3 regions of the Kitasatospora sp. NPDC002522 genome follow, and region 2 is predicted to be linked to each of the others. Evidence: riboswitches for the same ligand, from Rfam matches in the RefSeq annotation. Region 2 holds a riboswitch; each other region holds the start of a gene.
The links. A riboswitch is a leader RNA that binds a small molecule or an ion and turns the genes downstream of it on or off. The one in region 2 is predicted to bind S-adenosylmethionine.

Region 1 (4,203 bases), on a different contig from region 2:
GCCCCGCGGTGGAGGCCCGGCTCGGCCGGCTGCGCTTCCTGGTCGGCTACCTCGCCATCGGCTACCTGGCGACCTACGGCTACGCGGTGGCCGAGGCGCACACCCCCGACGCCATGCGCGCGCTGGTCGGCGCCTCCGGCGCGATCGCCGGGGTGCTCGGCGCGTACCTGCGGCTCTATCCGAAGGCCCGGGTGACCACCCTGGTGCCGATCCTGCTCTTCCTGCCGCTGCGCTTCCCCGCCTGGCTGGTGCTCGGCCTGTGGTTCGCCCTGCAGTGGTGGTCCGTCAGTTCCGGCGGCACCGGGGTCGCCTACCTGGTCCACGTGATCGGATTCGCCACCGGCTGGCTGTTCGCCTGGGCCGCCCGTCCGGCGGGGGATACCCTGGGCGCACCTTCTCGAACAGGAGTTGCTCAGTGATCACCGCGATCGTCCTCATCAACACCAGCGTCGACCGGATCCCCGAAATCGCCGAGGCGATCGCCGCCATCGAGGGCGTCACCGAGGTCTACTCCGTGACCGGCACCTACAACCTGATCGCCATGGTCCGGGTACGCGGCCACGAGGACCTGGCCGAGGTGATCCCCGGCCGTCTGAACAAGATCCCCGGCGTGATCGACACCGAGACCCACATCGCCTTCCGCACCTACTCCCAGCACGACCTGGAGGCGGCCTTCTCGCTCGGCCTGGACGAGTAGCGGCCGCCTCCCCGGGCGGGCTCAGCGCTGGCGGCCCCGGTCGATCTCCGCGGCCGCCACGCAGCGCCCGCCCTCGTTGCGGTAGCTCCACTTCGCGCCGTCGGTGACCAGCTCCCGAACGGCCGTCAGGAACCGCTCCAGGTGCTCCTCCGGGGTGCCCGCGCCGAAGCTCACCCGGATCGCGTTCAGGCTGCGCTCCCCCGGCAGCGAGGGCTCCGGCGCGCCGCACTCGCTCGGCGCGGCCTCCTCGCCCCCGAGCAGGGTGCGCACCAGCGGGTGCGCGCAGAACAGCCCGTCCCGCACCCCGATCCCGTACTCGGCGGAGAGCGCCGCCGAGAAGTGCGAGCTGTTCCAGCCCTGCACCACGAAGGACACCACGCCGACCCGGTCCGCCTCGGCGCCGAACAGGCTGAGCACCCGCACCTCGGGGATCGCGGCCAGACCCGCCGTCAGCTTCGCCACCAGCGCCCGCTCGCGGGCCTCCAGCGCGTCGAACCCCGCCTCGGTCAGCGCCCGGCAGGCCGAGGCCACCGCGTACGCCCCGATCACGTTCGGCGAGCCCGCCTCGTGCCGCGCCGGGCCGGTGTGCCACTCGACCGCCACCGAGCCGTCCAGCTCCCGCGCCACCGTCCGGCTCGCCCCGCCGCCGGCCAGGTACGGCTCCGCCGCGTCCAGCCAGTCGGAGCGGCCCGCCAGCACGCCGGCGCCGAACGGCGCGTACAGCTTGTGCCCGGAGAACGCCACCCAGTCGACGTCCAACTCCCGCACCGAGAGCCGGTGGTGCGGCGCCAGCTGGGCCGCGTCCAGCACCACCCGGGCGCCGTACCGGTGGGCGACCTCGGTCAGCTCGCGCACCGGCCACAGCTCGCCGGTGACGTTCGACGCCCCGGTCACGCAGAACAGCTTCGGCCCGTCCGCCGCGCCCAGCAGCGCCTCCTCCAGCGCCGCCACCGCCTCCGCGTGCGAGCGCGGCGCCCGCAGGTAACGCACCGTCAGGCCCTCCCGCCGCCAGGGCAGCAGCGAGGCGTGGTGCTCCGTCTCGAACGCGAACACCTCGGTCCCGGCCGGCACCGCGCCCGCCAGCAGGTTCAGCGAGTCGGTGGTCGCCCGGGTGAACACCACCTGGTCGCCGTCCCGCAGCTCCAGGAACTCCGCCACCGTCCGCCGGCTCTGCTCGAACAGGTCGGTCGACAGCTGCGACAGGTACCCGGCCCCGCGGTGCACCGAACCGTAGTACGGCGCGTACGCCGCCACGTCGTCCCAGACCCGCTGCAGGGCCGGCGCGCTCGCCGCGTAGTCCAGCGCCGCGTAGGTGACCTTCGCCCCCGACGCCAGCGGAACCTCGACGTCATGCCCCAGCACGGCCAGCGGCGCACAGATCTCGGTGGTCACGGACATGGATGCACTCCTCCACGGGGTGAGGACCCCGGGGTGCATCGACCGGTGGTCCGCGCTTGCCGCACGGACTGATCGCCGCACGGCCCGGTCCTCACCCAGGGCACCCCGCCACGGACGGAGGGTTGCCGGACAGCAAGCTGGGGCTTGTCGCTGCCACTCATGACCTGCGGTCAGCCTACACGAGGCCTCGATCGTCTCAAGCCCCGTCCACCCCTCGGACAACCTGTGCCCCGTCAGGGGCGCGGGGAACTGCGCGAGCGGCCATGCACCTACCGCCAGGTCGCGCTCCCACGTGCAACTCCCCGCCCACATCGCGACCTTGCTGGTGGGCGCCTTCCGCTTCTCGCAGTTCCCCGAGCCCCTGCATGTCCTCCCTACTGTGTCGCCTCGGCCCACCGCTTCAGCAGCTCCGCCGCCGCCCCCGAATCGATCGCGGCCGCGGCTCGCTCCATCCCCGCCGCCAGCTGCTCGGCCAGCGGCGCATCCCCCAGCTCCAACGCCACCAGCGCGGACGCCGTGTTGAGCAGCACCGCGTCCCGGACCGGCCCGCGTTCGCCCGCCAGCACCCGGCGGGCGACCGCCGCGTTGAACTCGGCGTCGGCCCCGCGCAGCGCCTCGATGCCCACCAGCTCGATGCCCACGTCCCGCGGGTCGAACTGAGTCTCCGTCACCTCGCCGTCGCGCACGATCCACACGTGCGAGGTGGTGGTGATGGTCAGCTCGTCCAGGCCGTCGTCGCCGCGGAACACCAGCGCCGTCGCGCCGCGCCGCGCCAGCACCCCGGCGATCAGGCCGGCCAGCCGGGTGTCGAAGCACCCGATGGCGTGCGAGGTGACCTTGGCCGGGTTGGTCAGCGGGCCGAGGATGTTGAAGACCGTCGGCACCGCCAACTCGCCGCGCGCCTGCGCGGTGTGCCGCATCGAGGGGTGGAACTTCGCCGCGAAGCAGAAGGTCAGCCCGACCTCCTCGGCGACCTCCGCGACCCGGGCCGGCGCCAGGTCCAGGTTGATGCCGAGCCGGCCCAGCACGTCGGAGGAGCCGGAGGCCGAGGACGCGGCCCGGTTCCCGTGCTTGACCACCTTCGCGCCGGCCGCGGCCGCCACGATCGCCGACATGGTGGAGATGTTGACGGTCTTCGCCCGGTCGCCGCCGGTGCCGACGATGTCGACCGCGGGGCCGGGGATCTCGAGCGGCTCGGCGTGCGCGTACATCGTCTCGACCAGACCGGAGATCTCCTCGACGGTCTCGCCCTTGGCGCGCAGCGCGATGGTGAAGCCCGCGACCTGGACCGGGGTGGCCTCGCCGCTCATGATGCGGTCCATCGCCCAGGCGGTGTCGGCCTGGGTGAGGTCGTCGCCCTTCAGCAGCGAGGTCAGCAGGTCGGGCCAGGTGCGGACCACCTGCGCGGGGTCGCTACCGCCGTTCGCAGAGTGCACGTTCACCATGGCCGTCTCCAGCTCTCATCTCGTGTACCGGCGGCCCGCGGGCGGCCGGAAGGGATGGAGTCAGCCTATCGAGGGAGCGGGGACGGCCGCCCTGGGTTGCCGTCCCCTTCTCTCCAGTTGAGACGCCCCGGTGGGGACGGTCAGCGCCCGGCCGGGGTCCGCCGCGCGAGCCGGGCCCGCAGCAGGGTGGCCGACGCGTCGACCAGCGCGACCGGGTCCACCGGGTGGGAGACCGCCGCGTCGGCGCGGCTCCACGCGGCGAGCCAGGAGTCCTGCGGGCGGCCGATCACCACCAGCACCGGCGGGCAGCCGTAGATCTCGTCCTTCAACTGGCGGGTGAGACCGAGCCCGCCGATCGGGACGGCCTCGCCGTCCAGCACGCACAGGTCGATGCCGCCCTTCTCCAGGGCCCGCAGCACCGCGGCGGCGGTGGCGCACTCGAGGTACTCGACCGCGGGGAGGTCCGCGGCGGGCCGGCGGCCGAGCGCGAGGGTCACCTGCTCGCGCGTGTTGCGGTCGTCGCTGTAGACGAGAACGGTGAGCGTCTCGTCGGAATGCTGCGCCATGGCCCCTGCTCCCTGGTGCTCGTCCTCTTATATGTGTCCCCGGCCGAACGGCCCAGTGTGACCCGGGCCACGTCCACTCCGGATGCTACTCCCGCGC
Region 2 (4,203 bases):
GCGGTGCGGTCGGCTTCGGAGAGCGCGGCGCAGACCCAGACCGCGGACGGGTCGTCGATCGCGGACAGCCCGGAGACCAGGCCGCCACCGCCTCTGCGGAGGGTCAGCGTGCCGTCGTCCCCGCTGCTGAAGGACACCGGACCGCGGTTGGAGGCCACCAGGATCGGGGCGGCTCCGGACTGCGTGGGGCGTTCGGACGCGTGATCGGCCATACAGCCAACCTTGCCGTGCGACCCCGTGACCAAACCACTCGGCACGACGGGCGGGGGTGAACAGTCGGGGGCGGACCCGGCGCCGCGGGTCCGGCGTTCAGCGGTCCCGGTACTCCGGGATGGCGGTCATCGGGGGCCGTTCGGTGGCCGGGACGGGATGGGTGGTGGGGGCGAAGCCGGTGGCGGTGCGGGTGTACTGGGTGAGCAGGGGGCGGAGCAGGTCCGGATCGGCCTTGAGGCGGTGGGTGCGGTCGAGGCGTTCCAGCGCGGTGCGGTAGATGGTGGCGGCCATCCGGCCGAGGGCCTGGCCGTCCTGGTGGCGGTGGTGCCGGATGCCGACGTCGACCTGGGCCAGCGCGTCCAGCCCGACCAGCTCCAACGCGTCGACCAGCAGGCCGAGTTCGACGCCGTAGCCGGTCGGGAAGGGCAGCCGCTCCAGCAGCGTGCGGCGGGCCGCGTACTCGCCGCCGAGCGGTTGGACGAAGCCCGCCAGGTGCGGCCAGTGCAGGTTGAGCAGCGGGCGGGCGACCAGTTCGGTGACCCGGCCGCCGCCCGCCGGGACGATCGCGACGCCGCCCGCGGCGGAGCCGCTCATCGACACCTCCAGCGGGCGGTCGTACATGGCCTTGACCAGGTGGATGTCGGGGTCGGTGAGCAGCGGGCCGACGATGCCGGAGACGAAGGCGGGGTCGAACTCGCGCAGGTCGGCGTCGACGAAGCAGACGATCGCGCCGCGGGTGACCATAAGCGAGCGCCACAGCACCTCGCCCTTGCCGGGCTCGGCGGGCAGCCGGGGGAGGATCGCGTCGCGGTGCACCACCCTGGCGCCGGCGGCGGCCGCCGCGGCGGCGGTGCCGTCCACCGAGCCGGAGTCGACCACCAGCAACTCGTCGACCAGCGGCACGCGTTCCATCAGCTCGGTGCGGATCGCGGTGACGATCTCGCCGACCGTGGGCTCCTCGTCCAGCGCGGGCAGCACCACGCTGACGGTTCCGGCCGGCCCGGCGGCGCGCTTGGCGGCGAGGAGCCGGTCGAGCGGCCGGTCGGCCGCGGTCCACGAGCGGCGGCGCAGCCACTCGGCCACCTCCGGCAGTACCCCGGGCACGGGCTGCTCGGCCAAGATCTCGCTCCCTGTCTCGCATCGTCTCGGGTATCGGACGGTGTGGGTCCGCAGTGCGGGCCTTCGGATACAGTCTTCGTACTGCGTTCCGACCTTCGCACGCCGGGGTCGTCCGCAGCGTAAGACCACAACTTCACAGAGCTCATCCAGAGGGACTGAGGGAACGGCCCGTTGAAGTCCCGGCAACCCTCCCGTACGGCCGTTTCGAGGCCGGCGGGACAGGTGCCAATTCCGTCCCGGACGCGACCGCGATCCGGGGAAGATGAGGAGAAAGGGCCTCGCCACCATGGCTTCTGACACTTCCGCACCCACTGTCGACCTCGGCCCCGCCGTCGCGCTGTCCTGTCGCGAGTGCGGCACCCGCTTCCCGCTCGGCCCGAGCTTCGCCTGCCTGGAGTGCTTCGGGCCGCTGGAGATCGCCTACGCCTACGACGGCTACGACGCCGAGGAGCTGCGCAAGCGGATCGAGGCCGGCCCGGCGTCGATCTGGCGCTACGCCCCGCTGCTGCCGGTGCCCGCGGACGTCGCGGACAAGCCCAACCTGAACCCGGGTTGGACCCCGCTGGTCAAGGCCGACAACCTCGGCCGCGAGCTGGGCTTCACCGCGCAGCTGCACATCAAGGACGACTCCGGCAACCCCACCCACTCCTTCAAGGACCGGGTGGTGGCCTGCGCGATCGAGGCCGCCCGGGCCTTCGACTTCACCACGCTGTCCTGCTCCTCCACCGGCAACCTGGCCGGCGCGGTGGGCGCCGCGGCCGCCCGGGCCGGCTTCAAGTCCTGCGTGTTCATCCCGCGCGACCTGGAGCAGGGCAAGGTCGTGATGGCCGGCATCTACGGCGGCGAGCTGGTCGGCATTGAGGGCAACTACGACGACGTGAACCGGTTCTGCTCCGAGCTGATCGGCGACTCGGCCGGCGAGGGCTGGGGCTTCGTCAACGTCAACCTCCGCCCGTACTACGGCGAGGGCTCCAAGACCCTGGCCTTCGAGATCTGCGAGCAGCTCGGCTGGCGGCTGCCCGAGCAGATCGTCATCCCGATCGCCTCCGGCTCCCAGCTCACCAAGATCGACAAGGGCCTGCAGGAGCTGATCAAGCTCGGCCTGGTCGAGGACCGGCCGTACAGGATCTTCGGCGCCCAGGCCGAGGGCTGCTCCCCGGTGTCGGCCGCGTTCAAGGCCGGCCGCGACGTGATCAAGCCGGTCAAGCCGGACACCATCGCCAAGTCGCTGGCGATCGGCAACCCGGCCGACGGCCCGTACGTGCTCGACATCGCCCGCCGCACCGGCGGCGCGGTCGAGGACGTCACCGACGCGCAGGTGGTCGAGGCGATCAAGCTGCTGGCCCGCACCGAGGGCATCTTCGCCGAGACCGCGGGCGGCGTGACCGTCGGCGTGCTGAAGAAGCTGGTCGAGACCGGTCAGCTCGACCCGTCCAAGGAGACCGTCGCGATCAACACCGGCGACGGCCTGAAGACCCTCGACGCGGTCTCCGACGCCGGCATGACCGCCGTGATCCGCCCGACGCTGGAGTCCTTCCGCGCCGCCGGCCTCGCCTCCGCCTGATCCCCCGGCCCATCCCCCCAGCCCCCCGAGGAGCCACCGCCATGAGCGCCACCGTCCGCATCCCGACCATCCTGCGCACCTACACCGGCGGCGCCGCCGAGGTGACCGCCGAGGGCGCCACCCTGGCCGCCGTCATCGCGGACCTGGAGGCCAACCACACCGGCATCTCCGCCCGCATCCTGGACGACACCGGCAAGCTGCGCCGCTTCGTCAACGTCTACGTGAACGACGACGACGTGCGCTTCGCCGAGGGCCTGGAGACCGAGATCAAGGACGGCTCCTCGGTGTCGATCATCCCGGCGGTGGCCGGCGGCTGCTGAGGCCGCGTCACTTTCCGCCCCGCCGCCGTCGGCCCGGAATTCCGATTTCCGGTGGCCGGCGGCGGCCGGGCGTGGTCCCCGCGGAAATGCGCCGCACACCTGCGGCTATCCGCCCGGCGGGGCGCTGGAAATCCCGCGGGGGCGGGGGAGTAGAGTGCCGGGCAAGGGCCGTTCCCCTCCTCGGCGCCTTTCAATCCTTCGTTTTTGCGCACCACGCTCCGCGCCGACGCCGCTTCGTCCCGCGCTCTGAGACGCGCGTAGGACCGGATACCGCCACTTCTGTCAGGCCGCCGTCAGAATTCTTCCGGCAATTTGCGGTGACAGGTCCGTTATGTCCGGTGGCAATTGTGCAGCTCTGCGCCTTTCGCCCCGTCATATCCCCATCGGCGGACGGCCATTCCCCGAAAGTTGGGCCTGTTGCAGAGGGCGCTTATCCGGATACATTCAGCCGCGACAGAGGCTGCGCCTTAGGGGGGGAGTCCCCAGGAGCGGCCTTCCAGACCTCTGGGTCCGCGGTCCCGCGGATCTCTGAAGGGCCAGCACAGCACAAGGGGAGTTCGGAATGGCTCAGGGCACCGTCAAGTGGTTCAACGCCGAGAAGGGCTACGGCTTCATCGCGGTCGACGGTGGAGCGGACGTGTTCGTCCACTACAGCGCGATCCAGATGGACGGCTACCGCACCCTGGAGGAAGGGCAGCGGGTCGAGTTCGAGATCTCGCAGGGTCAGAAGGGTCCGCAGGCCGACATGGTCCGCGCGGCCTCGGGTGCCTGATCCGGCCCGGTAGTCCACACACACGCCGACAGGCCCGTACGACCACGGTCGTGCGGGCCTGTCCGCGTTCCCGGGCGCAGGCGGGAGCGCCCGCGGACGCCCGGGCGCGGTGCGCGAATGGGCTTGCACTCGACACCCGAGAGTGCTAATCATTGGCGTTAGCACTCACAGTGTGAGAGTGACAAACGGACCGGGCCGGTGAGGCCCCGGGAGCG
Region 3 (4,203 bases), on a different contig from region 2:
GTCCGGCCGGACCGCTCCGTGGTCGAGCCGGGTCGCGCAGGCGGTGGCCGCGTCGGCGATCCGCTCGGCGCCGGCGGTGACGCGCAGCCAGCGCGGGTCGCCGCCGCGGAGTTCGGCGGCGGCGCTCTCGGCGGCGGCCCGGGCCTCGGCGAGCGCGTGGTAGGCGGCCCGGCGCAGGTCGGTACGCCGGACGGCACCGGGCGGGCCGGCCGGTTCGGCGAGCACGTGGTCCAGGTAGCGGCCGGTGCTGCGCAGGGCCTGGGCCGAGCGGTGGCCGACCCGGGCCCGGGTGTCCGAGAGCCCCGGCAGGTGGCCGATCAGCAGGACGATCGCGCAGGCCGTCGCGGTGTCGACGAGTCGCGAGCCGGCCGCCTGGGTGTCACCGGCGGTGGCGACGAAGGCCAGCACGGTGACGGTGACGGCGGCGGTCTGCAGCGCGAAGTGCCGCAGCGCGAGGGGGGTGAGCGCGCCGGCGAGGGTCGCGGCGGCGATCGGCACCCACCGTGCGGCGTCCCCGTGCCCGGCGACCCAGCCGCCGGCCGCGGTCGCGCCCGCCAGCAGCAGCACGCCCAGCGCGGTGCCGGCGAAGCGGTTGACGGTCCGTGAGAACAGCGGCCCGTAGTCCGGCTTGACCAGGAACGCGGCGGTGACGGGCAGCCAGTACCAGTGGTCCGCGCGCAGCAGGTGCGCGACGGCGGCGCTGGCCGCGACGCACGCCGCCACCCGCACCCCGTACTCCCGCCCGGCCGGGCCGCTCGCCCGGGACCCGCGCAGCCGCACCGGCCCACCCGTCGCCCCCGCCTCGCCCGTCCGGAGTCGGAGCGCGGTGCGCCGTCCGGCACCGGGTCGGGTGGCGAAGGCGACGCCCGCGGCCAGGACCGCCCGGTCGAAGGCGAGGCGGGCCGGGGTGCCGGGGGCGGGGGCGGGCAGCGGGCCGGGCGGGCCGTCGTCGCGGACGGCGGCGGCGAGGCGGCGCGGGCCGACGCTGATCCGGGCGGGCAGCGGTGCGGCCTCCCACAGCAGGGCGACGCCGGCCTCGCACAGGGCGGACGCGGCGGCGGCGCGGGCCGCGAGCCGGTCGTCCGCGCCGGTGTGCCGCAGCCGCACCAGCAGGCGCAGCCGCAGCGCCTCGTCGGCGCGGTCGAGGGCCGCGGTGAGCCGCCGCCGGGCCGGTTCGGCGGCGGGGGTGCCGACGGCGTCGAGCGCGTCGGCCAGCGCGTCGAACACGGCGGCCACCAGCAGGCGTTCGCCGTGGCGCGGACCGGTGGGCCCGCCGCGCCGCGGGTGCAGGAGGCGCAGCAGCAGGATCCAGCCGGCGCCGGCCAGGTAGCAGGCCGCCTTCACCGGACCCGGCATGGCGAGCGGCATGCCGCCGCCGACGGCGGTGAGCACCAGCAGTTGGACCGCGGCGGCCGAGCTGACCGGGCCGCGGACGCTGATCGCCCCGGAGACCAGGCCGACGACGGCCAGCAGCGCCACGGCCGGCCACCCGTCGGCGCGGCCGAGCAGCAGCCCGGCGGCGCCGGCCAGCGCGGGCAGCCCGATGTGCGGGAGCCCGGTGCGCCGGGTGCCGGGGCGGTCGTTGATGGAGGCGAACATGGCGCCGAGTCCGGCGAGCACGCCCGCGCCGTGCCGGTCGGTGGCGACGCCGAGCGCGAGCAGCGGCCCGGAGCCGAGCGTGCCGCGGGCCATCGCCGCCCAGGGGATCGGGCCCGGCTGACGGCGTGTGACGTGGGCGAGCCAGGCGGGTGGCGGGGCGGCGGCCGGACGGTGCACGGTCCTCCTGAGGCCGGGGATGTCGTCGGCCACCACAGTAGGCGGGCGATGCGACGGGACCGCTGCGCCCTCGTTACGGGGCCGTGTCGGCTTACCGGCGGCGCCCGGTCGCACCCACCGGGCCCGGCCGACGGCCCGTCAGGCGGGCCCGTCCGGTGGGTGTCCGACGGGATTGTGCCGGACGCCGGTGGCGGGTTACGGTGCAGCCAGGTCATGAGTGTCAGCGACGAGCCCTGGCTTGCTGACCGGCAACCCTCCCGCGCGGCGGGGTGCTCCAGGTGACGACCCGGCGGTGCCGAGAACGGTGCCGCAAGCGCGAGCTCGAAGCGGTGCGAACCGGTCGGGACGGAGGTGGCGGCGGTGCGGGAGATGTCCAGGCCCATGGCGGTCGTCACCGTGAAGGCCCGCTGCCGGGTCACCACGACGTACGCGCGGCTGCACATCGATCTGCAGCGCGTGTCCACCGCGCTGTGTCCGGCGACGCCGCACGCCGTCGCGCGTCGCGGCACGCCGTACCGCGCCGCCTGACGCCGCGTCACCCGGCCCCGCGCCGCCCTACGCCTGTCGTCTGACCCCGCGTCACCGTGTCCGCCACTTCCGCGCCGGCCCGTGGCCGGCGTCCGTGCGCGCGGTGTGACGCACCCTCGACGTCCCTTCCCCCCGAACCGGAGGCGGTCCCGCCATGCCCGATTCCCCCGTACCCCTGCACCTGGCCGTCGCGCTGGACGGCGCCGGCTGGCACCCCGCCGCGTGGCGCGAACCCGGTGCCAGGACCGAGGAGTTGTTCACCGCCCGGTACTGGGCCGACCTGGTCGCCGAGGCCGAGCGCGGCCTGCTGGACCTGGTCACCCTCGAGGACGCGTTGAGTCTGCAGTCCACCCACCCGTTCGAGCCGGACCGGCGGACCGACCAGGTGCGGGGCCGGCTGGACGCGGTGCTGATCGCCTCCCGCGTCGCACCGCTGACCCGGCACGTCGGGCTGGTGCCGACCGCGGTGGTCACCCACACCGAGCCGTTCCACCTGTCCAAGGCGGTCGCGACGCTCGACCACGTCAGCGGGGGCCGGGCGGGTGTCCGGGTGAAGGTGTCCGGGCGTTCCGACGAGGCCGCGCACTTCGGCCGCCGGCCCGCGCCGGGCCTGCGGCTGGAGGAGTTGGACTCGCCGGCCGGCCTGGCCGCCCTGCGGGAGTCCTTCGGCGAGGCGGAGGACTACGTGGAGGTGCTGCGGCGCCTGTGGGACAGCTGGGAGGACGACGCGGAGATCCGCGACGTCGCGAGCGGCCGGTTCGTCGACCGCGCGAAGCTCCACTACATCGACTTCGAGGGCAGCCGGTTCAGCGTGCGGGGGCCCTCCATCACGCCGCGTCCGCCGCAGGGCCAGCCGCTCGTCGCGGCGTTGGCGCACCGGGGCGAGCCGTACCGGCTGGCCGGCCGCTCGGCGGACCTGGCGTTCGTCACGCCCGCCGACGCGGCGGACGCCCGCGCGATCGTCGCGGAGATCCGCACCGCGCAGGCCGCCGCGGGGCGCGCCGAGGAGACGGTGCACGTCTTCGGCGACCTGGTGGTCTTCCTCGATCCGGAGCCGGGCGCCGCCGCCGACCGCCTGGCGCGGCTGGACGAGCGCGCGGGCGAGGCGTACGGCAGCGACGCCCGGATCTTCGCCGGCACGCCCGCCGCCCTCGCCGACCTGCTGCGGGAGTGGCAGCAGGCCGGGCTGACCGGGTTCCGGCTGCGGCCCGGCACGCTCCCGCACGACCTGGAGCAGATCACCCGCGCCCTGGTGCCGGAGCTCCAGCGCCGCGGGCTGTTCCGCACCGCCTACGAGGCGTCGACCCTGCGCGGGCTGCTCGGCCTGCCCCGCCCCGCCAACCGCTACGCCGCGCCCGCCGCCGGCGCCCTCGTCTGAGCCGGAAGGACCGCACCGCCATGAGCAAGCCCGTCAAGCAGATCCACCTCGCCGCGCACTTCCCCGGCGTCAACAACACCACCGTGTGGAGCGATCCGGCGGCCGGCAGCCAGATCGACTTCTCCTCCTTCGTCCACTTCGCGCGGACGGCGGAGCGCGCCAGGTTCGACTTCCTCTTCCTCGCCGAGGGCCTGCGGCTGCGCGAGCAGAACGGCGAGATCTACGACCTGGACGTGGTCGGGCGGCCCGACACCTTCACCGTGCTGGCCGCGCTGGCCGCCGTCACCGACCGGCTCGGCCTGGCCGGGACGATCAACTCCACCTTCAACGAACCGTACGAGGTGGCACGGCAGTTCGCCTCGCTGGACCACCTGTCGGCGGGTCGCGCCGCGTGGAACGTGGTGACCTCCTGGGACGCCTTCACCGGCGAGAACTTCCGGCGCGGCGGCTTCCTCGCCCAGGAGGACCGCTACGAGCGGGCGCGCCAGTTCCTCACCGCGGCCGGGGTGCTGTTCGACTCC

Region 1: linked by a shared signal. The riboswitch ahead of ACWD4U_RS02545 (aminotransferase class V-fold PLP-dependent enzyme) and the one ahead of thrC (threonine synthase) in region 2 are both predicted to bind S-adenosylmethionine.
Region 3: linked by a shared signal. The riboswitch ahead of ACWD4U_RS30245 (putative leader peptide) and the one ahead of thrC (threonine synthase) in region 2 are both predicted to bind S-adenosylmethionine.

The regions. Positions count from the first base shown of each region.
Region 1 is NZ_JBSFXE010000002.1:191,328-195,530, reverse strand. Features, by position in the region: gene ACWD4U_RS02555 (rhomboid family intramembrane serine protease) at 1-419, shown strand, start outside; gene ACWD4U_RS02550 (Lrp/AsnC family transcriptional regulator) at 416-697, shown strand; gene ACWD4U_RS02545 (aminotransferase class V-fold PLP-dependent enzyme) at 719-2,095, opposite strand; SAM riboswitch class IV at 2,143-2,260, opposite strand; gene trpD (anthranilate phosphoribosyltransferase) at 2,470-3,540, opposite strand; gene ACWD4U_RS02535 (response regulator) at 3,681-4,106, opposite strand.
Region 2 is NZ_JBSFXE010000007.1:68,793-72,995, forward strand. Features, by position in the region: gene ACWD4U_RS07875 (alpha,alpha-trehalose-phosphate synthase (UDP-forming)) at 1-212, opposite strand, end outside; gene ACWD4U_RS07880 (glucosyl-3-phosphoglycerate synthase) at 310-1,332, opposite strand; SAM riboswitch class I at 1,472-1,601, shown strand; gene thrC (threonine synthase) at 1,619-2,896, shown strand; gene ACWD4U_RS07890 (MoaD/ThiS family protein) at 2,938-3,216, shown strand; gene ACWD4U_RS07895 (cold-shock protein) at 3,779-3,988, shown strand.
Region 3 is NZ_JBSFXE010000048.1:39,610-43,812, forward strand. Features, by position in the region: gene ACWD4U_RS30240 (FUSC family protein) at 1-1,776, opposite strand, end outside; SAM riboswitch class IV at 1,986-2,098, shown strand; gene ACWD4U_RS30245 (putative leader peptide) at 2,158-2,304, shown strand; gene ACWD4U_RS30250 (LLM class flavin-dependent oxidoreductase) at 2,459-3,682, shown strand; gene ACWD4U_RS30255 (NtaA/DmoA family FMN-dependent monooxygenase) at 3,703-4,203, shown strand, end outside.